One region of the Burkholderia crassaminum genome, then DNA from elsewhere that is predicted to be linked to it. Evidence: riboswitches for the same ligand, from Rfam matches in the RefSeq annotation. Region 1 holds a riboswitch; each other region holds the start of a gene.
What was found. A riboswitch is a leader RNA that binds a small molecule or an ion and turns the genes downstream of it on or off. The one in region 1 is predicted to bind cobalamin.
Positions count from the first base shown of each region.

Region 2: it holds a riboswitch for cobalamin, as region 1 does, so the genes downstream of both, ACPTTF_RS18920 (CbtB domain-containing protein) here and ACPTTF_RS08615 (HoxN/HupN/NixA family nickel/cobalt transporter) in region 1, are expected to answer to the same signal.
Region 3: it holds a riboswitch for cobalamin, as region 1 does, so the genes downstream of both, ACPTTF_RS13295 (FecCD family ABC transporter permease) here and ACPTTF_RS08615 (HoxN/HupN/NixA family nickel/cobalt transporter) in region 1, are expected to answer to the same signal.

Region 1 is NZ_OZ183799.1:1,873,849-1,883,336, reverse strand. It holds gene cobN (cobaltochelatase subunit CobN) at 1-1,137, opposite strand, end outside; gene cobW (cobalamin biosynthesis protein CobW) at 1,144-2,232, opposite strand; gene ACPTTF_RS08615 (HoxN/HupN/NixA family nickel/cobalt transporter) at 2,259-3,317, opposite strand; cobalamin riboswitch at 3,506-3,769, opposite strand; cobalamin riboswitch at 3,894-4,132, shown strand; gene cobA (uroporphyrinogen-III C-methyltransferase) at 4,303-5,052, shown strand; gene ACPTTF_RS08605 (cobalamin biosynthesis protein) at 5,049-5,426, shown strand; gene cobO (cob(I)yrinic acid a,c-diamide adenosyltransferase) at 5,464-6,066, shown strand; gene ACPTTF_RS08595 (cobyrinate a,c-diamide synthase) at 6,069-7,373, shown strand; gene bamE (outer membrane protein assembly factor BamE domain-containing protein) at 7,592-8,131, opposite strand; gene ACPTTF_RS08585 (M20 aminoacylase family protein) at 8,302-9,465, opposite strand.
Region 2 is NZ_OZ183800.1:382,085-391,572, forward strand. It holds rRNA gene ACPTTF_RS18890 (23S ribosomal RNA) at 1-679, shown strand, start outside; rRNA gene rrf (5S ribosomal RNA) at 834-946, shown strand; gene ACPTTF_RS18900 (DHA2 family efflux MFS transporter permease subunit) at 1,580-3,004, shown strand; gene ACPTTF_RS18905 (2OG-Fe(II) oxygenase) at 3,600-4,343, opposite strand; gene ACPTTF_RS18910 (inorganic phosphate transporter) at 4,649-6,241, opposite strand; gene ACPTTF_RS18915 (histidine phosphatase family protein) at 6,427-7,014, opposite strand; cobalamin riboswitch at 7,065-7,203, shown strand; gene ACPTTF_RS18920 (CbtB domain-containing protein) at 7,237-7,446, shown strand; gene ACPTTF_RS18925 (CbtA family protein) at 7,460-8,182, shown strand; gene ACPTTF_RS18930 (LysR family transcriptional regulator) at 8,205-9,113, opposite strand; gene metE (5-methyltetrahydropteroyltriglutamate--homocysteine S-methyltransferase) at 9,239-9,488, shown strand, end outside.
Region 3 is NZ_OZ183799.1:2,872,156-2,881,643, reverse strand. It holds gene ACPTTF_RS13320 (SIMPL domain-containing protein) at 1-266, opposite strand, end outside; gene ACPTTF_RS13315 (EVE domain-containing protein) at 448-909, opposite strand; RNA gene ssrS (6S RNA) at 981-1,162, opposite strand; gene ACPTTF_RS13305 (cell division protein ZapA) at 1,244-1,558, opposite strand; gene ACPTTF_RS13300 (ATPase) at 1,555-1,905, opposite strand; cobalamin riboswitch at 2,060-2,313, shown strand; gene ACPTTF_RS13295 (FecCD family ABC transporter permease) at 2,597-3,595, shown strand; gene ACPTTF_RS13290 (ABC transporter ATP-binding protein) at 3,592-4,407, shown strand; gene cobT (nicotinate-nucleotide--dimethylbenzimidazole phosphoribosyltransferase) at 4,463-5,518, shown strand; gene ACPTTF_RS13280 (adenosylcobinamide-GDP ribazoletransferase) at 5,508-6,284, shown strand; gene cobC (alpha-ribazole phosphatase) at 6,269-6,853, shown strand; gene ACPTTF_RS13270 (cobalamin-binding protein) at 6,957-7,874, opposite strand; gene cobD (threonine-phosphate decarboxylase CobD) at 7,871-8,890, opposite strand; gene cbiB (adenosylcobinamide-phosphate synthase CbiB) at 8,883-9,488, opposite strand, start outside.

The DNA of each region.
Region 1 (9,488 bases):
CTTCTCGCCATTGTCGAGCGTGCGCAGCCGGCACCAGCCGCGCGCGAGCGCCGCGACGAACGCGATCCGCTCGGCGTCCGGCTGGTAGCGCACGACATCGACCTCGGTGTGCGGGCAGCGGTACGCGAGCCCCTTGAAACTCACCGCGCGCGTGACGATCCGTCCGTCGACTTCGGGAAGCGCGATGTGCATCGCGATGTCACGCGCATGCAGGCCCTGGTTGTCGGCCACCCATGCGTCGCGATTGCCGCCGGACAGGATCACCTGCAATACCGGCGCGTCGCCGGCGAGCACGTCGTGTTCGGGGCTGTCGATCGAGCCGGCCGCGAACGCGGTCGTGTTCAGCACGAGCGCGACGTCGTGCATGTCGCAGAGCTGCGTGATGACCTCGCGGCTCACCGCATCCTTCAGCGACGTCACCGCGATCGGCAGCGGATTCAACCCTTCCCGCACGAGCGCATCGGCCAGCGCGTCGAACACGGCCGTGTTCGCGGCCTGCCAGTGCGCGCGATAGAACAGGATCGCGACGACGGGCGCACCGGGCGTCCAGCGCGGCCGCCAGTCGTCGACGCTCGCGCGGTCGCGCGCCGGGTGATACAGCGCGGCGGCCGGCAGCGGGCGCGGCGGTTCGGGTTCCTCGCCGAACCCGAGTGTGTGGAATGCAATGCTGCGCAGCAGCGCCTCGGCATTGTGCACGCCGCCTTCACGCAGGTAGCGCCACCACAGCCGGCACAGGCCGGGCGCGACGGTGCTCTTCGCGACGAGGTTCGGGTCCTCCTGCAGGTCGCCCGAGAACATCGCGAGCTGCTGGGCGCGCTTCGACGCGAGCGACACGGCCTGCTCGATCCCGTACGGCCAGTACGCCTCGCCGCCGAGATGATCGATCACGACCGACTTCGCGTGTTGCAACACGTCGTCGACGTAGAAATCGACCGACGCCGGCTGGCGCAGGAACGTGACGTTCGCGAGCCGCACGCTCGGGAAGCCGGCCGGCAGTTGCGGCACGACGCTTGCGAGCAGCGACAGCGTCGTGTCGGCCGAGCTCAGGATCACGATGTCGGCCGGTTGCTGGTCGATCCGGACAACACCCTGCGTATCGTCGACGAAGCCGCCTGGCGTGGTGCGCAGCAGATGCATCGTGCGTTACGCCTGTTGCGGCTCGGCCGCGCACGCGGCGTCGAACGCGCGTTGCAGCGCGGCCGCGTCGAGGTCTTCGCCGATCAGCACGAAGCGGCTCGCGCGCGTTTCGCCGTCCTGCCAGCGACGGTCGAAATAGCTGTCGAAGCGGCGGCCGACGCCCTGGATCACGAGCCGCATCGGCGCGCCCGGCAGCGCAGCGAAGCCCTTCGCGCGGTAGATCGTGTGCGCTTCGACGACCCGCTGCAGCGCGGCGATCGTCGCTTCGCGCGTGCCGGCGTCGCCCGACACGACCACCGAGTCGAAATCGTCGTGATGGTGATCGTGATCGCCGTCGTCGGCCGAGCCGTGATGGTCGTGACGCAGGTGGATCGTTTCTTCCGATGCCGATTCGAGACCGAGCAGCATCGCGAGATCGAGTTCACCGCGCGTCGCGCGCACGATCTTCACCTGCGGCGGGATCTCGTCGCGGATCGCGGTTTCGATCTGCGCGAATTCCGCGTCGCCGACGAGATCGGCCTTGTTCACGATCACGAGATCGGCGGACGACAGTTGATCGGCGAACAGCTCGTGCAGCGGCGATTCGTGGTCGAGGTTCGGATCGGCGCGGCGCTGCGCCTCGACGGCCTGCGGGTTCTCCGCGAACTGGCCGCTGGCGGCAGCCGGCCCGTCGACGACGGTCACGACCGCGTCGACCGTGAAGCTGTTGCGGATCGTCGGCCAGTTGAATGCCTGCACGAGCGGCTTCGGCAGCGCGAGGCCGGACGTCTCGATCAGCACGTGGTCGATGTCCGCGCGGCGCTCGACGAGCGCTTCCATCACCGGATAGAACTCTTCCTGCACGGTGCAGCACAGGCAGCCGTTCGCGAGCTCGTAGAGCTGGCCCGACGCTTCGCCCTGCGCGCCGTCGGCATCCTCGCAGCCGATGCCGCAGCCCTTGAGGATTTCGCCGTCGATACCGAGTTCGCCGAATTCGTTGACGATCACCGCGATGCGGCGGCCTTCGGCGTGCTGCAGGATGTGGCGCATCAGCGTCGTCTTGCCGCTGCCGAGAAAGCCCGTGACGATCGTGACGGGAAGCTTGCGTAGGGTCATGGAATATCCAGGGTCGTAAGGAAGAGTCAGGCCGAGATCGTCACGTCGATCTCGTCGTAGCGTTTTAACCGGTAGATCAGGGCCGACACGAGCCAGCACGCGAGGAACAGGCCGATCACGACATAGCCGAGCACGCCGAAGTGCGACGCCACCATCGACGCGAAGTCCCACACCGGGCCCTGCAGCGACAGCTTGTCCGCGAGCAGCGCGAGCACCTCGATGCCGCCGATCAGCGCGGCGACCAGCACCGACACGAAGGTGATCGTCATGTTGTAGTAGATCTTGCGGATCGGCCGCACGTACGCCCAGCGATACGCGCCCATCATCAGGATGCCGTCGGTCGTGTCGACGAGCGTCATGCCGGCGGTGAACAGTATCGGCAGCGCCATCACGGACCAGAACGACAGACCGCCCTGCACCTGCGCCGCCGAGATGCCGAACAGCGCGATCTCGGTCGCCGTGTCGAAGCCGAAGCCGAACAGGAACCCGACCGGATACAGGTGCCAGCTGCGCGACACCAGCCGGAACAGCGGACGGAACAGGCGCGCGAGCACGCCGCGCTGGTTCAGCAGCAGGTCGAGATCGGCGTCGACGATCGGCTCGCCGCGCCGCGCGGCGCGAAACGTCCGGTAGACGGAAACCAGGATCAGCAGGTTCGCGATCGCGAGCACCAGCAGGAAGAACGCCGACACGCTCGTGCTGATCACGCCGCCCCACGCTTTCAGGCTCTCGAAGCGCGCGAGCGACGCGGCCGTGAGCGTCACCACGACCGACATCACGATCACGACCGTCGAATGGCCGAGCGAGAAGAACAGGCCCGCGCCGAGCGGGCTGCGCCCCTCCTGCATCAGCTTGCGCGTGACGTTGTCGATGGCCGCGATGTGGTCGGCGTCGACCGCATGACGCAGCCCGAACACGTACGCGAGCAGTGCGGTGCCGAGCAGCACGGGCTGGCCGTGGAAGGCGGCGAACGCCCAGATCCACGCGCCTGCGTTGAAGGCGATCAGTAGCGCATAGATCGCGACGATCTTGCCGCGCAGCCCGGACGGACTGTCGTTGAACAGGCGGAACAGCGAATCGAGCATGACGCTCCTTTGCGAACGGTCGACATGAAGCATGCCAACACGGCCGTCGCTGCGCGGCCCCGCGCGGTCCGGCCCTTCGTCGCACCGGGTCATGCGCATTCGCGCAGGCGGCCGGACGACGGGGATCGGGAAACGCTCGGGTGTCGGGCACGCTGCGGCCGTGGACGATGCGCCGCTTCCCCGCGGCGCTGAACCCCAACGTTTAGGCCGGTATCCGGGCTGACGAACACGCCGCTTCGCCTTCCCGGATACGCAGGGCATCCAGTGGCGGTCGTCCGCATGCAGGCGGCATGCGGCGAAGCGGCGTTGCATCGCGGCGGGCACGATGCGTTCGCTTACCGTTGCGGGGGCAGCACAGGTTGGCTCGACTGCGACGCAGGCAGGCTCCCTGTTTCCCGTTTAACTGCGCACGCCGGAGGGCACGCGCGAGCACCAAAACGCGTGCGAGTGTAGGCGCCGGGGGCGGGAGCGTCAAGGCGGCGCGACCCGCCGAACGGCGTCTTGCATGGCCGCCGCGCCACGCCGGAGGCCGCTTCCGGCATCGGCGAAGCGGGTTCGCGCGGGCGGATCGCTGTGCTATCGTAGCGCCGCGTTCGGTGCTCGCATGCGCATTCCGCGCATGCAGTTAAACGGGAAACAGGAGGCGGATTACCGCCCGGCCTGTGCTGTCCCCGCAACGGTACGCCGCCCGCGCGACGCGCTTCCCCGCGCACGCGCCCATGCCGCCCACGATGCCACTGCCCTTCTAACCGGGCGGGAAGGCTGCGGCCTGGCCGGCGGCCAGCCCGGATACCGGCCGACGCAAGGGGCGAGCCCGATGCTCGCCGAACGCCCGATCCGCGGGGGACGGATGAGGTGCGCATTCCGCCCGCGTCCGCGCGGGCTTCGTTCGATCCGTCATGCGTGACCTGTCTGCTGGCCGCCGCCGTGCCGCCCGCCTGCCCTATTCCCCTGTTTCGACACGGTGCGCGCCGTGCCGCGCCCGATGAGCCGGGCCTGGCTCATCGGCGCCGGCCCCGGCGACGCCGACCTGCTGACGCTCAAGGCCGTCCACGCGATCGGCGCGGCCGACGTGCTGCTCGTCGACGATCTCGTGAACCCCGACGTGCTGCGCCATGCGCGTGCCGACGCGCACATCGAGCACGTCGGCAAGCGCGGCGGTCATGCATCGACGCCGCAGGATGCGATCGTCGCGGCGATGCTCGCGCATCTGCGCGCGGGCCGCAGCGTCGCGCGGCTCAAGGGCGGCGATCCGTTCGTGTTCGGCCGCGGCGGCGAAGAGCTGGCCGCGCTCGGCGCGGCGGGATTTCAAGTCGAGGTCGTGAGCGGCGTCACGGCCGGCATCGCCGCGCCGGCCGCGCTCGGCATCCCGGTCACGCAGCGCGGCGATGCGCAGGGCGTGATCTTCGTCACGGGCCACGGCGCGGGCGCCGACGAACCCGACTGGCGTGCGCTCGCCGCCACGCACATGACGATCGTCATCTATATGGGGATCCGCCGGCTCGACGCAATTGCAGCCGCGCTGCGCGAAGGCGGCCTGCCTGGCGACACGCCGTGCGCGGCGATCGAGAATGCGACGCGCCCCGGACAACGGCACGTGCTCGCGACGCTCGACACGCTCGTCGAACACGTCGGCGCGACCGGCATCGGTTCGCCGGCCATCTTCGTCATTGGCCGCGTCGCCGCGTTCGCCAACGATCCCGCGGTACGTGCCGCACTCGGCAGCGGCGCATGATGCGCGTCGCGCTCGGTGTCGGTTTCCGCGCGGGCGTGACGGCCGCGCAGCTCGATGCCGCGATCCGCGCGGCGCTGAGGCTGTACCCGGCTGCCGAACCGGCGCTCGTCGCCACGCTCGCCGACAAGGCGCGTGCCCGCGCGCTGCGCACGCTGTGCGCGAGACGCGGCTGGCCGCTCGTCGCGTTCGACGCGGCACAACTCGCGAGCCGCCCCGAACTGGCCGCGAGCGGTCCGTCGGGTGCCGCGCTCGCCCGCTTCGGCGTCGCGGGCGTGGCCGAGCCGTGCGCGCAGCTCGCGGCGCCGCACGGCCGGCTGCTGGGCCCCAAATCCATCCGGGACGGTGTGACGGTCGCACTTGCCGGCCCGCTCTGAACCCTTTGTTTCGCTTTCTTTCGACAGGATCAATCCGATGAAAACCGACACCGAATCCCATCAACGGATGACCGAACGCCGCCGCGCGGGCCACGAGAAGAAGCAGGCCGCCGCCACCAACGAAAAGGGCCTGCTGATCGTCAACACCGGCAACGGCAAGGGCAAGAGCACCGCCGCGTTCGGCATGGCCGTGCGCGTGCTCGGCCACGGCATGCGGCTCGGTGTCGTGCAGTTCATCAAGGGCGCGCTGCACACGTCCGAGCGCGACTTCCTCGGCGCGGTTGCCGAATGCGATTTCGTGACGATGGGCGACGGCTATACGTGGAACACGCAGAACCGCGACGCCGACATCGCGACCGCGCGCAAGGGTTGGGACGAGGCGCGCCGGATGATCGAAAGTGGCGACTACCGGATGGTGATCCTCGACGAGCTGAACACCGTGCTGAAGTACGAATACCTGCCGCTCGACGAAGTGCTCGCGACGCTTGTCGCGCGTCCCGATTCGGTCCACGTCGTCGTGACCGGGCGGCATGCGCCCGATGCGCTGATCGATGCGGCCGACCTCGTCACCGAAATGCGGCTCGTCAAGCATCCGTACAAGGAGCAAGGCGTGAAGGCGCAGCGCGGCGTGGAGTTCTGAGCATGCCCGCCTGCCCCGCGCTGTTCGTCAGTGCGCCCGCGTCGGGCCAGGGCAAGACGTCGGTGACGGCCGGCCTCGCGCGGCTGCACCGCCGGCTCGGCCGCCGTGTGCGCGTGTTCAAGACCGGGCCCGACTTTCTCGATCCGATGCTGCTCGAACGCGCGAGCGGCGCCCCCGTGCATGCGCTCGACCTCGGGATGGTCGGCGAGGCCGGCTGCCGCGCGCTGCTTGCCGATGCCGCGCGCGAGGCCGACCTGATCCTGATCGAAGGCGTGATGGGGCTGTTCGACGGCACGCCGAGCAGTGCCGATCTCGCGGCTGCGTTCGGCGTGCCGGTCGTCGCGGTGATTTCCGCGAAGGCGATGGCGCAGACGTTCGCGGCGATCGCGTTCGGGCTCGCCCGGTTCCGGCCGGGGTTGCCGTTTCACGGCGTGCTGGCCAATCGCGTCGGCTCGGCCCGGCACGCGGAGCTGCTGCAACAGGCGCTGCCCGACGACCTGCGCTGGCTCGGGCATGTGCCGGCCGATGCGGGCATCGCGCTGCCGGAGCGGCATCTCGGCCTGCACCAGCCGGCCGATATCGACGATCTCGACGCCCGGCTCGATCGCGCGGCCGACGTGCTCGCGCAGACGGCGCTCGCTGAATTGCCACCCGCCGTCGCGTTCGCGGAACCGGACGCCGCGGCGCCGCTGCCGCGTGCGCTCGCCGGCAAGCGGATCGCGGTGGCGCGCGACGCGGCGTTCTCGTTCATCTATCCGGCGAATCTCGCGCTGCTCGACGCGCTCGGTGCGCAGTCGAGGTTCTTCTCGCCGCTCGCCGACGAACCGGTACCGGACGATTGCGACGCGCTGTTCCTGCCGGGCGGCTATCCGGAACTGCATGCGGCGACGCTCGCGGCGAATGCGGCAACCGCACGGACGATTCGCGCGCATGCGGCGGCCGGCCGGCCGATCGTCGCGGAATGCGGGGGGATGGTGTATCTGAGTGAATCGCTGACCGACGTGGACGGCGCGTCGACGCCGATGCTGGGGTTGCTGCCGGGCCACGCGACGATGCAGCGCCGGTTCGCGGCGCTCGGCATGCAGCAGCTCGAAACGCGGCACGGCTCGATGCGGGGCCATACGTTCCACTACTCGCGGCTCGCGACGCCGCTCGATCCAGTCGCGCATGCGGCGCGCCCCGACGGCGCGGCCGGCAGCGGCGAGGCCGTCTATCGCCACGGCGCAATCGTCGCGACCTACATGCACATGTACTGGCCGTCGAATCCGGATGCGGTCGTGGCGTTGTTCAGCGGCGAAGCGTTCTAGGTTGATCGATGCAGCGATGATGAGCCGACCGGCAATGATCGCACCGCTCGACGGGCGCAGCTACAGGTGCCGTTCGATATCCATCCGCTGATGGAAGATTCGAATCACATCGATCGTGTCATCCGTTTCGCGATAGATTGGGTACATCTCGCATTCAGTCGCCGTGGCGACCTTGCCGATGTCCAGTCCGCGCCGCATGCGTTGCGTCCTTCGACATGTCAGGGCTTTTCGCGCCCCGGCGCTTCCGAACGCGAAGTGCGGATCACGGTGCCGTCGGGCGAGAAATGCGCATTGAACATCGCGTCGCCCGATACACCGCCCTCGGCCCAGTGCCAGCTCCACACGTCTTCATGGCTCAGCGCGTATTGCGCGATCTCGGTCGGCTTGCCGAGCAGTTGCCGCACGTCGTCCTTCGACATCCCGGGCACGACCTTCGCGATGTTCGCCGCCGTCAGCGCCTGCGTGATCGACACGAGCCGGCCGTCGGGCCCGAAATCGAGCATGTAGGTGCTCGTGCCGTACGGGCCGCGCGGATATTCGAACCGCTGCGAGCCGTCGTCGCCCTGCCTGACCATCTCGGGCTTGCCCGCCTGGCGGAGCACGTCTTCGGTCGTCGAGACGCCCGGCTGCAGATTACCGAACGCCATCGGATCGGGCTTGATCGCATTCACCGCGTCGGCCACCTTCTGGTCGTCGCACCCGGCCGCCAGAACGCCGACCGCACAAGCCGTCAGCACGGTCAGAAGCTGTTTTCGCATGTCATCACACCTGTATTCATCGAGCCGATCCGGCGTCGCGCGCAGCGTAGCACGCGACCTGTTCCGTCGATGTCAAGGAGCGTCAAATTCACGCGCGTGCTGTCGCGTCCGGTTTCACGGACGCATACGCACACGTCGAACGGCGGCTGCGACGCCGCCGCGCCTCTGCGTCAAACCAGGAATGCCTCGGCCAGCTTGACCCAGTACGACGCACCGGTGGGCAGCGCCGCGTCGTTGAAGTCGTAACCGGGGTTGTGCACCATGCAGCCACCCTCCCCGTCGCCGTTGCCGATGATCAGGTAGCAGCCCGGCCGCTTCTCGAGCAGGAACGCGAAATCCTCGCTGCCGGTGAGCGGCACCATCCCGTCGATCAGGTTCGCTTCGCCCACCCATTCGCGCGCAATACCGCGCGCCAACTCGGTCATTTCCGCGTCGTTGACGAGCACCGGGTAGCGGCGCTGGTAGTCGATCGTCGCGGTCGCGCCGTACACGGCAGCCTGCGCATGCACGACTTCCTTGATGCGCGTCTCCAGCAGGTCGCGCACGTCGGGTTTCAGCGCGCGCACCGACAGGCGCATCTGCGCGCGATCGGGAATCACGTTCGGCGCCTCGCCCGCGTGGATCGCGCCGACCGTGACGATCGCCATGTCGAGTGGCGGCACGTTGCGCGACACGATCGTCTGCAGCGCCAGCACGATCTGCGCGCACACGACAACAGGATCGATTGCCTTGTGCGGCACCGCGCCGTGGCCGCCGCGGCCCTGCACGTCGATGACGACGGTGTCGGACGACGCCATGAACGGCCCCGGCAGGAAGCCGAATTTGCCGGTCGGGAAACCCGGCATGTTGTGCATCGCGAAGATCGCATCGCACGGGAACAGCTCGAACAGCCCTTCGTCGAGCATCTTCTTCGCGCCGCCGAGCCCTTCTTCCGCCGGCTGGAAAATCAGGTTCAGCGTGCCCGAGAAGCTGCGCTCGCGTGCGAGATGCTTCGCGGCCGCGAGCAGCATCGCCGTGTGGCCGTCGTGGCCGCACGCGTGCATCTTGCCGGCGATCCTGCTCTCGTACGGCAGGCCGGTCGCCTCGTGAATCGGCAGCGCATCCATGTCGGCGCGCAGGCCGAGGCGCTGCGTGCCGTCGCCGACCTTCAACTGCGCGACGACGCCCGTGCCGCCGAGCCCGCGATGCACCGTGTAGCCCCACGACTGCAGTTGCTCGGCGACGAGGTTGCTCGTCGCGAATTCCTCGAAGCCGAGCTCGGGGTAGGCATGGATGCGGTGCCGGATCTCGATCATTTCATCGGCCAGGCCTGCTGGAATCACGCTGTGCGTCACGGTGTCGTCTCCTGTTTCTGCGG
Region 2 (9,488 bases), on a different replicon from region 1:
CAGTGCATGGTAGGCAGTTTGACTGGGGCGGTCTCCTCCCAAAGCGTAACGGAGGAGTACGAAGGTACGCTAGGTACGGTCGGAAATCGTGCTGATAGTGCAATGGCATAAGCGTGCTTAACTGCGAGACCGACAAGTCGAGCAGGTGCGAAAGCAGGTCATAGTGATCCGGTGGTTCTGTATGGAAGGGCCATCGCTCAACGGATAAAAGGTACTCTGGGGATAACAGGCTGATACCGCCCAAGAGTTCATATCGACGGCGGTGTTTGGCACCTCGATGTCGGCTCATCTCATCCTGGGGCTGTAGCCGGTCCCAAGGGTATGGCTGTTCGCCATTTAAAGAGGTACGTGAGCTGGGTTTAAAACGTCGTGAGACAGTTTGGTCCCTATCTGCCGTGGGCGTTGGATATTTGAAGGGGGCTGCTCCTAGTACGAGAGGACCGGAGTGGACGAACCTCTGGTGTACCGGTTGTCACGCCAGTGGCATCGCCGGGTAGCTATGTTCGGAAGAGATAACCGCTGAAAGCATCTAAGCGGGAAACTCGCCTTAAGATGAGATATCCCTGGGGACTAGATCCCCTTGAAGGGTCGTTCGAGACCAGGACGTTGATAGGTCAGGTGTGTAAGCGCAGTAATGCGTTCAGCTAACTGATACTAATTGCCCGTAAGGCTTGATCCTATAACAAGTCTGCCTTGTAGATCGGCGCCGTGCGACAGCACTGGCCGCAAGATCCAGAGCGACAAGTTGGATTCTCGTGTGTGATACACACAACCTAAATTACTGCTTCTTCCAAGATTGGTTGTGCTGCGAAGCAGCGCAACAACCCTCTTTGCCTGATGACCATAGCGAGTCGGTCCCACCCCTTCCCATCCCGAACAGGACCGTGAAACGACTCTACGCCGATGATAGTGCGGATTCCCGTGTGAAAGTAGGTAATCGTCAGGCTCCCTAAGCCAAGAACCCCCGCCCGAAAGGCGGGGTTCTTGCATTTCGGCGACGGAAATACGTGGGGGATCGGGATGGGCCGCTAGGCTGCAGCTCGAGCTGGGGCCGGGGTGCGGATTCTCCAGGATTGCCATCTACGGGACAGCGCAAAAGGTGGTCGGCCCGATCGGCCTGGCCTCGCACCGCTAGCCGGCGCGGGCCGAGACCACCATTCAAACATCCAGCCACCCGCTGTTCACGACAATGGTGATCAGGTCGAGCGGCGGCCCCAGCACATACCTGACTCCTTCAGTTGGCGCCCAGCCAATATCGTTCTGTCTACAGGTGAAGTTGTAATGGCGGACGATGCACGACGTTCGTCGAAAATGCGCAATGAATGGTGCGTATTGGCGAAAGACTGCGTGAGTCATCCATTTTTCGACGTGCTGCGTCGACCTGATCGCAGGCGACACTCGGCGAGCACGGACTGAATTCCGCATGGAAATCTATGCGCATAAAGTCCGTTTACGCGACATGCGCTACAGAGCGGAGAGCAAGCCCTTCGGGGTAATATCGCCATTCGTCCCGATTCGCGGCGCTTGTCCACATCTGCCGGCGATCGGTGTTTTTCGCATTCCGTCTCCTGCATCGTTCATGACTGACAGCCCTGCCCAAGGTGGTCGGACGACCGACTTCTTGCCGTATCTCGTCGCCGCAACGTTCTTCATGGAGTACCTCGACACGACCGTGATCGCGACTGCGCTGCCGCAAATGGCGCGCTCGTTCGGCGTCGGGCCGAACGCGCTGAGCTTGGGGATGACGGCCTACATGCTGGCGCTGGCGGTGTTCATCCCGATCAGCGGCTGGATCGCGGACCGCTATGGCTCGCGCACGGTGTTCGCTAGTGCAATCGTCGTTTTTACCGGCGCGTCGGTGCTGTGCGGGTTGTCCGAGGGCGTCGTGACGTTCACGGCTGCACGGCTGCTGCAGGGCGTTGGCGGAGCAATGATGGTGCCGGTCGGACGGATGATCGTCGTGCGCAGCACCGAAAAGGCCAAGCTGATGCGAGCGATCACGACGATCACGTGGCCGGGCATCGTCGCGCCTGTCGTCGGGCCGCCGATCGGCGGCTTCATCACAACTTATGCGTCATGGCGCTGGATCTTCCTGCTGAATGTCCCGTTCGGTATTGCCGCGCTGGTCTGTACCTGGCTGATCGTCCGGAACACGCGGGCCGACCAGCAACGGCCGCTCGACTGGGTTGGATTCGTGCTGGCCGGTGGCGCATTGACTTGTCTGTTGATCGGTACAGAAGCGGCCGGCCAGCAGGATGTCGACTTCACGCGCGCGGGCGTCCTGGTGGGTGCGAGCGTGCTGTTCGGCGCGGCAGCGTGGTTGCATGCGCGACGCTGCGCGCATCCGCTGCTCGACTTCACCACGCTGAAGGTGCCGACCTTCTCGGTGACGGTGATCACCGGTTCGATCACGCGGATGGCGATCAACGCCGTGCCGTACCTGCTGCCGCTGTTGTTCCAGATCGGCTTCGGGCTGTCGCCGTTCCAGTCCGGCCTGTTGCTGCTCGCGAGCGCGCTCGGCAATCTTGGGATGAAGGCGGGAACGTCTTGGATTCTCGACCGATATGGCTTCCGGCGCGTTGCACTCGTCGACGTGACAATTGTCGGCATCTTCACGATTGCGTGCGGCTGGCTGACCGCGTCGACGCCGCTGACGATCACGCTGCTCGTCGTATTCGTCTACGGACTCACGCGGTCGATGCAGTTCACGACGCTCGCGACACTCGCCTATGCGGATATCCCGGCTCATCAGACGAGTGCAGCCAGCACGCTGTGGAGTGCCGCACAGCAAATGACGATCGGGATGGGGATCGCGTTCGGTGCGTTGTCGCTGCGGCTCGCGGCGTTGGTGCGCGGCGATGCTGCCGGCATGCATTACGTGCTCGACGATTTCCGCTGGGCATTTGTCGCGGCGGGCGTGCTCGCGCTGCTGACGTTGCCGGGCTATGCACGGCTCGCCTCCGATGCGGGCGACAGATTGCGGGCTAATGTAGCGCGAGGATAGGCCGATTTTCCGCCGACTTTGTGCTGCGACAGGTGCGTGTTTGGGCTCCTTGTCGCTCACTTCCCGATTCGGGAGACAGACTGCGGGCTAATGTAGCGTGCGGATAGGCTGATTTTCTGCCGACTTTGTGCTGCGACAGGTGCGTGTTTGGGCTCCTTGTCGCTCACTTCCCGATTCGGGAGACAGACTGCGGGTTAATGTAGCGCGCGGATAGGCTGATTTTCCGCCGACTTTGTGCTGCGACAGGTGCGTGTTTGGGCTCCTTGTCGCTCACTTCCCGATTCGGGAGACAGACTGCGGGTTAATGTAGCGCGAGGATAGACCGATTTTCCGCCGACTTTGTGCTGCGACAAGTGAGTGCCTGGGCTCACTGTCGCTCACTCGGAACATCGATCTATCGTGTCGTGAAGGTATCGCGGGAAGCGAAAGCGGTCATCCACCACAGCGGATGAACGAGCTGATCGCGCGGTGATACCCGTTCGCTAAGAACCCTGATCGATCACGCGCGATTGGCATGTCAGATGCGCGGCATTTCCCGCGTGGATCCGCGCGTATGATGGACGACATGGCAGCGTCGTGCATATCCCGATCGTCGTCACTGCGCGTCATGAAAGATGATGCCGACCGTGTGGCGGTGGCCGCTGCGGATCCGGCTCACGCCGTGGCGCAGGTTGACGCGATAGACGCTGCGCGTCCCCTGCACGGGTCTGCCGTGCACGGCGAAGATCACCGCGTCGCCTTGCATCAGCGGCACCACTTCCGCTCGTGATTGCATGCGTGGCCGCTGTTCCGTCAACATGAATTCCCCGCCCGTGAAATCGCGGCCGGGCGCCGACAGCAGGATCGCAACCTGCAGCGGAAACACGTGCTCGCCATAGAGATCCTGATGGAGGCAGTTGTAGTCGTCGGGACCGTATTGCAGGATCAGCGGCGTCGGTCGCGTCTGCCCCGCCGCATGGCAGCGATCGAGGAATGTCGTGTGGTCTTTCGGATAGCGGACGTCGATTCCGAGCGCCTGGTTCCAGCGATTCGCGATGGGTGCGAGATGCGGGTAGATCGTCGCGCGCAGCTCGGCAATGACCGCGGGCAGCGGGTACGCGAAATACTTGTATTCGCCACGGCCGAATCCGTGCCGTGCCATCACGACGCGCGAGCGATAGAGCGCATCGCGCGGATAGAGCGACGCGAGTGCTGCGCACTCGCTTGCCGAGATCAGGCTCGGCACGCGCGCGCATCCATAGCGATCGAGTTCGGCGCCGACAGTCGGCCAGTCGATGGCGTCGAGGCGTTGTGCGATGTCCGGCGATTCGACGGCAGGTGGCAGATCGGCGATGTTCACGGGCATCCCTCGGTTCGTCAGCGATGTGGCGCCGAACCGTGCGAAATGCTCGGAAGCATTGCGTGCGCGGTTGGAGCCACGAAGAAAGTCGATGAACCCAGTCTAGCGACGTTCGTGCGCAGGTGCGCTCCAGATCTTGCGCTTCAATTCGGAAGTGAAAGGAGAGGGCACGGGACGCGCACGGACACATCGAAGGCTGCGACGTATCAGTGCGGAGAAGCGGAGAAGCAGAGAAGCAGAGAAGCGAGCGGCGAATCTTCCACGACAGGCGGCCGGCTCACACCGGCCACCCGTCGCAACGCGAATCACGCCACCGACCGGAACAGCCAATAGAGCCCGCCGGCAAGCACGATCGACGCCGGTAACGTCAGCACCCACGCCAGCACGAGGCTGCGCACCGTGCTCCATTGCAGCCCGGAGCCGTTCGCCGCCATCGTGCCCGCGACGCCTGACGACAGCACGTGAGTCGTCGACACGGGCAATCCGTAAACGTCGGCCGCGCCGATCGTCAGCATAGCGACGAGTTCGGCCGACGCGCCCTGTCCGTACTTCAGATGCTGCTTGCCGATTTTCTCGCCGACGGTCACGACGATCCGCTTCCAGCCGACCATCGTGCCGAGGCCCAGTGCGATCGCGACCGCAACCTTCACCCATGTCGGAATGAACTTGGTCGCGTGGTCGAGCTGCTTGCGATAGTTGTCGATCGCGAGCTTGTCGTCGGCGGCGAACGCGGGCTGACCCGACTTCTCGATCAGGCGGATTGCTTCGGACACCAGATACATCGTATTGCGCACGTTGTCGATGTCGTGTTGCGGCACGGCCGCCATCGAGCCCGACGCGCCAACCGCGGTCGCGAGCGACGTGGACAACTGCTGAACGGCGGGGATCACGGCCGGCGTCAGTTCGCGATGCTGCACGTAAAGCTCGACGTCGGCGCGCGGGTTCGCAGACGGTGCGACGCCGTTCGTGTACTTCCCGAACGTCGTGGCTGCCTGGTTTGCGACCGCAACGAAGGTCTGCGTCTCGGCCGGCGTGACGGCCTTGTTCAGTGCATAGGCAGTCGGCACCGTACCGATCAGGATCAGCATGATGAGGCCCATCCCTTTCTGCCCGTCGTTCGAACCGTGCGCGAACGACACGCCCGTGCAGGTCAGGATCAGCAGGCAGCGAATCCAGAACGGCGGCGGCTGATCCTTCGGCGGTTCCTTGTACAACTCCGGAACCCGCACGAGGGCTTTCAGCACGAGCAGCAGCAGCGCGGCGCACAGGAAGCCGACGATCGGCGAGAACAGCAGCGACTTGCCGACGCCGAGCGCCTGGCCCCAGTCGACGCCGCTCGTGCCGGACGGCCCGTGCATCAACTGGTTCATCAGCCCGACGCCGATGATCGACCCGATCAGCGTATGCGAGCTCGACGACGGCAACCCGAAATACCAGGTCGCGAGGTTCCACACGATCGCGGCGATCAGCAGCGCGAACACCATCGCGAAGCCCGCGCCGCTGCCGACCTGCAGGATCAGCTCGACCGGCAGCAACTGCAGGATGCCGAACGCGACGGCGCCGCTCGAGACCATCACGCCGAGGAAGTTCCACATGCCGGACCAGATCACCGCGACGTTCGGCGTCAGCGAGTGCGTATAGATCACGGTGGCCACTGCGTTCGCGGTGTCGTGGAAACCGTTGACGAATTCGAAGCCGAGCGCGATCAGCAACGCGGCGCCGAGCATCAGGTACGGGAACAGCGATCCTTCGCGCACTGGCGACAGATCGTCGATCAGGTGCGTGGCGATATAGATCGCGCCGATCGCGAGCACCAGCAGGAAGACGGCATAGCCGAGCTGTCTGGTGCGCTCGACGGAACCCGGCGAGTTCGGGGCAGACGAAGCAGGTTGATTCATGACGGTATCTCGTAAGGGAACCGCGACTGATCCTAGCTTCGGCTAGCAGTCAGTTTGATGACAGCAGGGATGGCGAACGGTATGTCTTACGGCGACGTAAGGTGGTCGTCGCCATGCGATTGCGATACGACGCGGCACGTCGGCTTGCGTCGTGCGCGATATCGCGAACGCAACACGGCAGGAGGCTAGGTGGCAGTGTCGCGCCGATCGTCGTCGGCGATCAACTTCCATCCGTGCGGCGACGCAGCGAAGGTCGTGCACGACAGCGGCGCAACGTCGATGCGGGTTGCCGCGTCGGGATCCAGCTGCAGCGCATGCGCGACGGCCGCGCGAACGATCGGCGCATGCGTGACGGCGACGATGTCGCGGCCGTGTTGCAGCGCGTTCATCCATGCGCCGACGCGGCGCATGGCTGCGTCGAACGATTCGCCTCCGTGCGGCGACGCGGACGGATCGCCGATCCACGCGCTCAATTCGTCAGGCAGGTCGCGCGCGAGGTCGTGCAGCCGCTTGCCGCGCCAGTTCCGGTAGTCGACGTCGCGCAGTGCGTCGTCGATGTCGGCGCGTAGTCCGAATGCATCGGCGGTCTGCACCGCACAGCGGGCCGGGCTGCACAGCACGAGCGAGCCGGCGACGTCCGTCCAGCGGTTGCGCAGTGCCGCGGCTTCGGCGAGCCCGTGCGCGTCGAGCGGATCGTCGTCGGGAAACGTGCCGGTGCGCATCGCCCGGGTCGATGCGTGTGCGATCAGGCGCAGCGAGGCATGCATGTTCATGTCGGTTTTCGGGGGCTCCGGGGCGGGACGCGATCGCCACCGTGCGATTACTTCAATACGCGAACGTTCGCGCGTACAATTCGCCCGATACGAAACGCGGAAGCCGGTGCAATTCCGGCGCGGTCGCGCCACTGTAACCGGGGAATCCATGATCCCGGAAGCCAGACCTGCCTTCGTACCCATTCAACATTTGCCGGGGCGCGATTCCCCTGAGGTGCATCCATGAGCGAAGCAGTGCTGAAGCCGGCGGTCGTGCCGGCGCCCATCCCCGTCCGTGAACTGTTGCCGTGGGCCGTGTTCGTCGGCCTGATCCTGTTGCTCGCCCTTTATTTCGTGGGTGCGGAACAAGGTGCGACGTCACTCGTGCCGGGCATGTACGTCCACGAATTCGTCCACGACGGCCGCCATCTGCTCGGCTTCCCCTGCCACTGACGCGGAGTTCATGATGGTCGGAAAGCTGCTCATGCGCGGGATGCTCGCAGGCATCGCCGCAGGCCTCCTCACGTTCGGTTTCGCGAGAGTCGTCGGCGAACCGCAAGTCGATCAGGCAATCTCCTTCGAAGAAAAAGCCGACGCCGCCAAGGGCGACGCACCGGAGCCCGAGCTGGTCAGCCGCCACACGCAGGCCGGCCTCGGTCTGCTGACGGGCGTCGTGACCTACGGCGCGGCATTCGGCGGGCTGTTCTCGCTGGTCTTCGCGTATGCCTACGGGCGAGGCAGCCGCCTCCGGGCACGGCCGCTGGCCGCCTGGCTCGCACTGGCGTCATTCGTCGCGCTCGTGATCGTGCCGAACCTCAAGTACCCGGCCAATCCGCCGTCGGTCGGCGATCCCGACACGATCGGCTATCGCACTGGCCTGTTCTTCCTGATGATCGCGATCTCGGTCGCGACGATGGTGTTCTCGGTCAGCGTGCGCCGCCATTTGCTGGCGAAGCTCGGCCAGTGGAACGCGTCGATCGTCGCCGGGCTCGTGTTTGTCGCGATCATCGCGGCCGTGCAGATCGGGCTGCCGTCGATCAGCGAGTTACCGGCCGATTTCCCGGCGGCCTTGCTGTGGAAGTTCCGCGTTGCGGCGATCGGCATGCAGGTGATCATGTGGACGACGATCGGCCTGCTGTTCGGCGCATGGGTCGAGCGCGGCGAACGCACCGGCCTGCGCGCCGCCTGACGCGCATTGCAACGGGGCGCGCCTAGCGCAGCATGCGCGGCGCGCTCCCGGTCGATTCGCGCGCCAGCGCGACGAACGCGGCCAGATAGTCGATCGACGCATCCGCCTCGCGGATGCCGAGGAAGATCTGCTTCGCGATTCCCTTCTTGCCGAGCTTGACCGGCACGACCGGCATCCGGTCGGCGTATTCGTCGGCCAGCCATCTCGGCAGCGCGGCCACGCCGCGCTCGCTCGCCACCATCTGCAGCATGATGTCGGTCGTCTCGATCGACTTGTGCCGCCTCGGTACGATGCCGGCCGGCGTCAGGAACTGGTTGTAGATGTCGAGCCGGTCGGTCTCGACCGGGTAGGTGATCAGGATCTCGTCGGTCAATTGCTCGGGTGTCACGTAGTCGGCGTTCGCGAACCGGTGTGAGTCGGCGACCACCAGCACCTGCTCGTAGTCGAACACAGGGTCGAAGCGCAGGCCCGGCTTGTTCAGCGGATCGGGCGTCACGAGCACGTCGATGCCATAGCCGAACAGAGCGCCGATGCCGCCGAACTGGAAGCGCTGCTTCACGTCCACGTCGACGTCGGGCCAGCGCGACAGGTACGGCGACACGACCTTCAGCAGCCACTGGTAGCACGGGTGGCACTCCATCCCGATGCGCAGCGTGCCGCGCTCGCCCTTCGCGTACTGCTTCATCCGCTCCTCTGCGAGCTCGAACTGCGGCAGCAGCCGGTTCGCCAGCTTCAGCAGATACTGCCCGCCCTGGGTAAGCCGCAGGCCGCGACCTTCCCGATCCCAGATCGGCGTGCCGAGCTGCTGCTCGATTTTCCGGACGGTATGGCTGAGTGCCGATTGCGTGAGGTGCAGCGTATTGGCGGCCGCGGTCAGCGAGCCCTGACGCTCGACCTCACGAATGACGACGAGATGGAATCGTTCCAGCATGGATATCGCTCGCGTAACAGATGCATGAGCAACTTTAATGGATGAATGAAATAATGCCATTTTATTTCATGGTTTGAAATCCCTATGATGGCTGCCGGATCTTCACTTCTTCTGGACGGCAGCTCATGGTCACGACACACAACCTCGGTTTCCCGCGCATCGGTGCGAAGCGCGAACTCAAGTTCGGTCTCGAACGCTACTGGAAGGGCGAATCGTCGCGCGACGAGCTGAAGGCGCTCGGCGCCGAGTTGCGGCAGCGTCACTGGAACGACCAGCGCGACCTGGGCCTGGCCCCGATCGGTGACTTCGCGTTCTACGATCAGGTGCTCGACATGAGCTTCACGCTCGGTAACCTGCCGAAGCGCGTGCAGGATT
Region 3 (9,488 bases), 1.0 Mb from region 1:
TGCGACAGCGCTGCGTCGGCGCGCTGGTTCAATTGCGCGGTGAGGCTGCCCGGATCCTTGGCCTGCTGCTCGTAGAACAGCGTGATGTGGATGATGTCCTGCGGCACGTCGGCGCTGGCCTGTGACGACAGCGACAGCACGCCTGCCGGCTCCGGAAAGTGCGGGTTCGCGGTTTGCGCGTGCGCGGCGGGCGACGCGAGCGTCAGCGCGACGGGAACGGCGGCGGCAAGGGCGAGCGACAGCGCGAGTGCGGATTTCTTGGTCATTGTTGGACTCCTTGTGCGAGGGCGTGCACGCGGATCGCGCGTGCACGACGCGGGCGTACCGCGCGACGAAAAAACGACAGCCGGCTCGATCGAGCCGACAGCGGTTGCTTAGGCCGCGCGAAAGTGCCGCGAGTTCCGTGGCGGCGGCACGTACTGACCAGATTTGACCTTTGGCGTGCGCCTACTTCATCAGCTTTTCGGTGATGAACTTCCATTCGGCGCGCGTGACGGGCGTGATCGACAGCCGGTTGCCACGTGCGAGCACGCGCATGTCGGCGAGTTCGTCGTGTTCGCGCAGCGCGGCAAGCGGCACGAGCGGTGATTTTTTCACGTAGCGCACGTCGACGAGCAGCCAGCGCGGCGCTTCCTGGCTCGACTTCGAATCGTAATAGGGGCTTTTCGGATCGAACTGCGTGGGATCGGGGTAGGGCGTCGACGACACTTCGGCGAGGCCCGCGATGCCCGGCTCGGGGCAGCTCGAGTGATAGAACAGCACGCCGTCGCCGATCTTCATCGTGTCGCGCATGAAATTGCGCGCCTGATAATTGCGCACGCCCGTCCACGGCAGCGAGCGCTGCGGTGCGTTGGCGAGATCGTCGATGCTTGCTTCGTCCGGTTCGGACTTCATCAGCCAGTATTGCATGGATCGTGATCGACGCAGAAAGAGGCTGCTACAAAAGAAAACGGCATCGGGCTTCGCCCGATGCCGTTGGATAGGCCCCCGCCTTGGCCGCTAGGCCGGCATCCTGAACCTGAGGTTCAGAATTGGTCGCAGTTAGCAGCACTTCGGGTACATCAGACAGAGTGACGCGCGCGCCCGTGCTACAAATTTCCGCAACCGTGCACATGGCATTGGTTCAAGGAATATATGACCTTGGCGAACCAGGCAGGGAAGCTGACTGAACTGTGAATCGATGCGCCAATTTGACCACCGTTGATCGCCGAGATCAAGGGGAATCGACGTATCGATTAAAACGTTACTGCGTCTCGTGCTGTGCGAGCACCGCGCCGAGCTGTTCGTTCATCTGGTGCATTGTACGACGGATTTCCTCCGCCGGAAATGCTTCACCGTGCCGCACGCTCGTTTGCAGCCGCAGCAATTCGGAAGCGAGCGACAGCGCCGCCATCACGGCGATGCGATCGGTGCCGCGTACCGAGCTGTTCGAGCGGATTTTCGACATTTCGGCGTCGACACGCGCGACCGCTTCGAGCAGCGCCGCTTCGGTCTCGGCCGAACAGGCGAGCCGATAGGGCTGACCGAGAATCGAGACTTCGATCTGCTTGGTGCTCATGCATGTTCTCCGTGGCTGGCCGCGTCATCGCCATCCGTACGCGCCTGCCCATCCAGCAGGTCGAGCTGGTTGTCGGCTTGCTCCGCACTTTTCGAGCGCGGCAGCTTTTCGAGAATCGCGTTCAGCTTCACCTGGGCGTCGTCGATCTTTGCCGACAGTGTGTCGCGCTCGGCTGCGAGCGCATTGCGTTCGTCGCGCAGTTGCGCGAGTTCCGCGCGGACTGTGTCCGCGTCCGCGCGCAATTGCGCGACTTGCTCCTCGAGCGCGAGCCGTTCCGAGTGATAGCGCTTGTTCAGCGAAATCAGACGGCCAATATTTTGAGATAAGGTTTCGAGTTCGTTGAGCATTTGCTGCGTCCTCTAAAGACCCAGCATTTTAGCGCGGAATAACGCGCAAACCGACATCTGTAACGTTTCCAGTCGTAACACCCCTGCTTCTTGCCGCGAATCAGCGCGTCCCGTGCGTGCCCGGACGCTTCCTTGACGCTCGTGCGAGCGGCTCCTAAACTGGCGCCGCCTCGGTGCTCGCGCGTGGAACGCGCGGTTAAACGGGAAGCAGGGCGTGGGCTCCGCCAGGAAGCCGCCAACCTGCGCTGCCCCCGCAACGGTAAGCGGCCGCGTCGCATGACGCAGGCCGGCTCGGGCGCGTTTCGCATGCGGTTACCGCAGGCGGGCGCGGGCCACTGCGCGTTTTCGCGCGGGAAGGCGAGCCGGACCGCCGCCAGCCCGGATACCGGCCGAGGCGGGAAGCCCGCACGGGCTTCGTGACGCGCGGCCTGCGGGGAAGCAGGGTGCGCAATGCTTCACGGGATGGATCTTCGATGCCGACCCCAATCGTCGTCGGCGCCGATTTCTGCCATCTTGGTGACGTTTGCGAACGAGGCGAGCGCCGAAGGCCGCCGCGCACGTCGACCACCTGACCGACAAGGATCACGAGCTTGGGGATGCCTGCAACACGTCGCACTGTGCCGATGTCGCACCCGGCCGGCAGCAGTAGCGCGCCGATGCGCGCAGCGTCGTCCGTCGCGCGGAGGGCCGCATGAGCGCCGCGCGCGCCGCGGCGATCTGGGCCGCGCTGGCCGCCGTGGTCGCGTTGCTGTTCGTCGCGTCGCTGTCGATCGGCAGCGTGCCGATGTCGCCGTGGCAGGCGCTCGCGTCGCTCGTGCCGCATGGCGGCGACACATTGTTTTCCGATATCGTTCGCACGCTGCGTTTGCCGCGCGCACTCGCGGGCTTCGCGTGCGGCGCGCTGCTCGCGCTGGCCGGCGCACTGTTGCAGGTGTTGCTGCGCAACCCGCTTGCCGACCCGTACGTGCTCGGTGTGTCCGGCGGTGCGGCCGGTTTCGCGCTTGTCGCGATGATCGCGGGCGGCGCGTGGTGGCTCGTCGATGCGTCGGCGTTCGCGGGCTCGCTCGTGTCGGTCGCGCTCGTGCTCGGCCTCGCGCGCCGCGAGCTGTGGCGCGGCGAGTCGCGCGACGCGTCGCCGCGGCTGCTGCTCACGGGTGTCGTGATCGCGGCCGGGTGGGGCGCGCTCGTCACGCTGTTGCTGTCGCTCGCGCCCGATGCACGGCTGCGCGGGATCATCTTCTGGCTGACCGGCGACCTGAACGGCGTGACCGCGCCATGGTTCGCGTGGGGTGCGCTGCTGCTGGCCGCATGCATCGCACTGCCGGCCGCGCCGCAACTGAACGTGCTGCTGCGCGGCGATGCGACGGCGCTTGCGCTCGGCGTGCCCGTTGCGCGCCTGCGTGTGCGGATCTATCTCGTCGCGTCGCTGGCCGCCGCGGCCGCGGTGACGACGGCCGGCACGATCGGCTTCGTCGGCCTCGTCGTGCCCCATGCGCTGCGGCTTGCCTTCGGCAACGACCAGCGGATGCTGCTGCCGGCCGCGATGCTCGCGGGCGGCGGCGGCGTGATGGCGGCTGACCTGCTCGCACGCACCGCGATCGCGCCCGCGCAGTTGCCGGTCGGCGTGATGACTGCGTTGATCGGCGTGCCGGTGTTCCTGTGGATGTTGCTCAGGAGGCCGATGCGATGACCCATGCCGCATTGCACGCCACCGGCGGCGAGATGCGCTACGCGGCCGTCGACCTGACGCTGAAGGCCGGCGCGCGCACGCTGCTCGACGGCTTCACGCAGGCGTTCCGCCCGGGCGAGATCTGGTGCATCGCGGGGCCGAACGGTGCGGGCAAGACGACGCTGCTCGCGACGCTCGCGGGGTTGCAGACGCCGGCCGGCGGACGAGTCGAGATCGATGGCCGGCCGCTCGCCGCGTGGCAGCCGGCGCCGCTCGCGCAGCGCCGCGCGCTGATGCCGCAGCAACTGCACGACGCATTCAGCGCGACCGTGTTCGACACGGTGCTGCTCAACCGCTTTCCGTATCTCGGCGGCTGGGGCTGGGAGCGAGACGGCGACCGCGCGGCCGCGCGCGACGCGCTGGCGACCTTCGACCTGGCTGCGCTTGCGTCGCGCGACGTGCTGTCGTTGTCGGGCGGCGAGCGGCAGCGAGTCGCGCTGGCCGCGACGCTGTGCCAGGACGCGCCGTTGATGCTGCTCGACGAACCGCTCGCGCACCTCGACCTGCATCACCAGATCGATTGCCTGACCGCGCTGGCCGCGTGGCTCGACGCGGGCCCGCGCACGGTGCTGTTCTCGTGCCATGATCTGAATCTCGCGCGGCGTTTCGCGACGCATGCGCTGTTGCTCGACGGCCGCGGCCACGCGTGGGCCGGCCCCGTGCATGACGTGCTGACGCCCGAGCGCGCCAGCGATGCGTTCGGTTATCCGCTCGTGCTGATCCGCGAGAACGGCCGCGATGCGCTGCTGCCGGCGTGGCCCGAGCGACAATGACGTTTCCTTTTCCGATGCGCGGCGCATACCGCCGCGCCAACGACACGGCTCCTTGATGACGACCCCGACCCACTTCCCGCCCGCGATCGCGCCGCTCGACGACGCGCTGCGCAAGCGCCTGCAGCACGTAATCGACCACAAGACCAAGCCGCCCGGCAGCCTCGGCCAGCTCGAGGCGATCGCGCTGCAGATCGGCTTGATCCAGCACACCGAGCGGCCGGTCGTGCAGCGTCCCGTGACGATCGTGTTTGCCGGCGATCACGGGATTGCCGCCGAGGGCGTGAGTCCTTATCCGCAAGCGGTGACCGCGCAGATGGTCGCGAACTTCCTCGCCGGCGGCGCGGCAATCAACGCGTTCTCGGGCGTCGCGCAGAGCACGCTCGAGATCGTCGATGCGGGCGTCGCGTCGCCGCTGCCGCTGTCCGACCGGCTGGTGTCGCTGCCGGTCGCGCGCGGGACGCGCAACTTCGCGGCGGAGCCGGCGATGACGCGCGACGAGGCGATGACGGCGCTCGCGGCCGGCGCGGCGCGCGTGCGCCTGCATCGGTCGCTCGGCACGAACACGATCGGCTTCGGCGAGATGGGGATCGCGAACACGTCGTCGGCCGCGTGCCTGATGAGCCGCCTGCTCAGCGTGCCGATCGACGCCTGCGTCGGGCGCGGCACGGGCCTCGACGACCAGGGCCTCGCGCACAAGCGCGCGGTGCTCGGCCGTGCGCTCGTCAAGCACTCGCACGCGATTGCACCGCTCGACGTGCTCGCGACGTTCGGCGGCTTCGAGATCGCGATGATGACGGGCGCGTATCTCGCGGCCGCGAGCGAGCGGATGACGATCCTCGTCGACGGTTTCATCGCGACGGCCGCGCTGCTCGTCGCCGAGCGCATCGCGCCCGGCGTGCGCGACTACTGCGTGTTCTCGCATACGTCGCACGAGGCCGGGCACCGGCGCATGCTCGAGCATTTCGGCGCGAAGCCGCTGCTCGCGCTCGACCTGCGGCTCGGCGAAGGCACCGGCGCGGCGCTTGCGCTGCCGCTCGTGCGTGCGGCTGCTGCGTTCCTCACGGAAATGGCGAGCTTCGAATCCGCGGGTGTCGACAATCGTGACGCCTGATCGCGCGCGCGGCGTGCGAGCCGAACTGCGCTACTTCTTCGTCGCACTCGGCTACTTCACGCGCGTGCCCGTGCCGCGCACGATCGGCTACGCGGCCGGCGATCTCGACCAGGCCGCGCGTTATTTCCCGCTCGTCGGCGCATGCGTCGGCGCGTGGGGCGCGCTCGTGTATCTGGTCGCGCTGCGCGCGTTGCCCGTGTCGATCGCGGTCGGGCTGTCGATGGCCGCCACGCTGCTCGCAACGGGTGCCTTTCACGAGGACGGCCTGGCCGACAGTTGCGATGCGTTCGGCGGCGGCTATACGCGCGACGACGTGCTGCGCATCATGCACGACTCGCGGATCGGCACGTTCGGCGCGGTCGCGCTCGTGATCGCGCTCGGCGTGAAATGGCAGGCGCTTGCGTCCATGCTGCCGCTGCGTGCCGCATGGACGATGATCGCCGCGCACGCGGCGAGCCGCGCGGCGGCCGTGAGCTTGCTGATGACGCTCGACTACGTGCGGCCCGAAGGCAAGGCGAAACCGGTCGCGCAACGGATGGGGGCACGCGCGGCGTGCGTCGCCGCGCTGTTCGGATTGCCCTGGCTGTTCTGGCCCGACTGGCGCATGGGGGTCGCCGCATGCGTTGCGCTCGTGCTCGTGCGCGCGTGGGCAGCCCGCTATTTCGTGAAGCGGATCGGCGGTTATACGGGCGACTGCCTCGGCTTCACGCAACAACTGTGCGAACTGGCGATCTATCTCGTGGTGCTCGGGTGGACGTCGTCCTGATCCGTCATCCGTCCGTCGGCGTCGAGCCGGGCGTCTGTTATGGACGCAGCGACGTGCCGCTCGCCGCGCCGGCCGATGCGGGGGCGCATGCCGTGCGCGCGCATCTGTCGGCTCTCGGCGCGCCGCCGCCCGAACAGATCTGGACGAGCCCGCTGATGCGATGCGCGTCGGTTGCCGAACGGCTCGCGCAGGCATTCGATGTGCCGCTGCAACGCGATGCCGGCTGGCAGGAAATGGATTTCGGCGCGTGGGAAATGCAGCGCTGGGACGATATCGATCGCGCCGCGCTCGACGCGTGGGCGGCCGACCTGATGCATGCGTGCGCGCACGGCGGCGAAAGCGTCGCGCGGTTCGCTGCCCGGGTCGCACGGCAGGCCGATGCCGTGGCGCAGTTCGACCGACCGCAATGGGCCGTCACGCATGCGGGTGTGATCCGCGCGTTTGCATCGCATGTACTGCGCGTGCCGCTCGATACACTGTTGTCGCGGCCGGTGCCGACAGGGGGTGTCGTCTGGCTGCGGGCCGATGCCGCCACGCGAACGTGGGAAGTGGTGCACTGGGACGAATAGGCGCGCCGGCGTCCGCATGCGAACGACGCAGCGCGCGTTCGATCTGTGTCAAACACGGGCGCATCGGGCGCAGGTGCGCAATGCGCGCGCAAGTCTCCGGAAATCAGCGCACCGGCCGCCGTGCACGCGCGGCATCGAGATCCTCGCACAGCGCGGCCGCGCCCTGCGCGATCCGCGGCGACGGCCGCGTCAGCAGATCGCCGTCGATCGCGAACAGGTTGTTGCGCGCCACGGCCGTCAGCGCGGGCCACGTGCGCCAGCGCGCCAGGCTCGGCAGCGGTTCGTCCGTGCGCGATGCGCCTACGCCGGTCGTCACGATCGCCTCCGGATTCGCCGCGAGCACCGCTTCGTCGGTGACGGTCGGCACGAGCGGCTTGAGCGATGCGAACACGTTGCGGCCGCCGCACAGCTCGATCACGTCGTTGATCAGGTGCGCGCCGTTGAGCGTCATCAGCGGCCGGTCCCAGACCTGGAAGAACATCGTGACGGGCGCTCGCGCGGCATAACGTGCGCGCAGTGCCGCGATGTCGCGCGTATAGGCGGCCGCGGCCGTATCGGCAGCCGGTTGCGTGCCGAGCAGCGTGCCGAGCCGGCGCAGCGACGCCGCTACGTCGTCGAGATGCTTCGGTTCACTGAAGAACAGCGGGATATGCAGCGCGCGCAACGCGTCGGTCTGCCGCTCGGCATTGCCGTGCCGCCAGACGACGATCAGGTCGGGCTTCAGCGCCGCGATCCGCTCGAGGTCGAGCGCCTTGTTGTCGCCGACGCGCGGTATCGCTTGCGCGGCGGGCGGATAGTCGCTGTACGTGACCGTGCCGACGAGCTTCGCGCCGCCGCCGGCCGCGTAGACCAGCTCGGTCGCGTGGGGTGCGAGGCTGATCACGCGCTGCGCGGGCGCAGGCAGCGTGACGGTGTTGCCGGCGTCGTCGCGCGTCGTGACATCGGCATGGACAAGCGGCGCGTGAGCGAGTGCGGCCAGCATCGCGACCGGTGTCAGCCGGCGAAACATGCGCGCATTCATGCGGATTCCCGTTGCAGCAGCGGCACGCAGTGGGCGAGTGCGTCACCGAGGCGCTGCCATTCGGCTTCGCTGCCCGGCAGGCCGACGCGTGTGCTCGACGGTGCCGGGAAGTGCCGCGTCCAGATCCCGCGTGCCGCGAGTGCCGCATGCAGTGCCGCTGCCCGCGGGTCGTCGGTCCAGCTGAAGAGCGGCGTCGCACGGACTGCGAAGCCGTGCGCGCGCAGCAATGCTGCCAGCCGCTCGCCGTCGGCCGCGAGCCGCTCGCGGGCGGCGGCCTGCCATGCGCGATCGGCGAACGCCGCCGCGACCGCGTGGCGTGCCGGACCGCCGACCGTCCATGCGCCGAGCATGTCGCGCAGCGCGGCGATCTGGTCGGGGCACGCGAGCACGAAGCCTGCGCGGATGCCGGCGAGCCCGAAGAACTTGCCGACCGAGCGCAGCACGACGAGCCCCGGGCGATCGACCTGCGGCGCGAGCGATTGCGTCGCGCCCGTATCGGCGAACGCCTCGTCGACGATCAGCGTGCCGCCGCGCGCCGCCAGTTGCGCATGCCAGCCGAGCAGGCGCCCGGCCGGCACGAATTCGGCGGTGGGATTGTTCGGATTCCCGACGATGACGTGGCGCAACGTTGCAGGCAACGTATCCGTGCCGATGTCGAGCGCGACGACGCGATGGCCGTGGCGCGCGAAAGCGGGCGCATATTCGCCGTACGCGAGCGCCGCGACGCCGGCGTCGCCGGTCGGCAGCAACGCGGGCAATGCGCGGATTGCTGCCTGGCTGCCGGCAACCGGCAGCACGTGTGCGGGATCGGGCGCGTGGTAGTACTGCGCGGCGCAGGCCGCGAGGCCGTCGCCGTCGTCGGGCAGCCGGCGCCATGCGTCGGCCGGGACGGGGGGCACCGGATAGCCGACCGGATTGATGCCGGTCGACAGGTCGAGCCATGTGTCGTACGGAATGCCGTGGCGGCGTGCGGCTTCATGCAGGTTGCCGCCGTGCGCGATGTGGATGTCAGACATGATGGGTGGCCATGACGAGTGCGCCGCTCGCGACCAGCAGCGCGAGCCACAGGGCAAGCGTGCGCGTGACGAGCGACAACGCGGCGACGATGTGGATGGCGGTCGCCGTTGCGCCCGTGCCGAGCGCGGGACGATCCTCGATCTCGCCGTGATAGACGGCCGGGCCGCCGAGCTGCACGTTCAGGCTGCCGGCGCCGGCGGCCATCACCGGGCCTGCGTTCGGGCTGTCCCAGTGGCGCGCCTGCGTGCGCCAGCAGCGCCATGCGGCGGCCGTATCGCCGAGCAGCGCGTAGCTCGCGGCCGTGAGGCGCGCGGGAATCCAGTTGAGCGCGTCGTCGAGGCGCGCGGCGGCCCAGCCGAAGGTCAGGAAGCGCGGCGTGCGGTAGCCCCACATCGCGTCGAGCGTGTTCGCGAGCCGGAACAGCAGCGCGCCGGGGCCGCCTGCGACGACGAACCAGAACAGCGCGCCGAAGATCGCGTCGTTACCGTTCTCGAGCGCGGATTCGACGGCCGCACGCGACAGCGCGCCTTCGTCCGCGTCGCTCGTGTCGCGCGACACGATGCGCGCGGTCAGCGTGCGGGCGGCGCCGAGGTCATT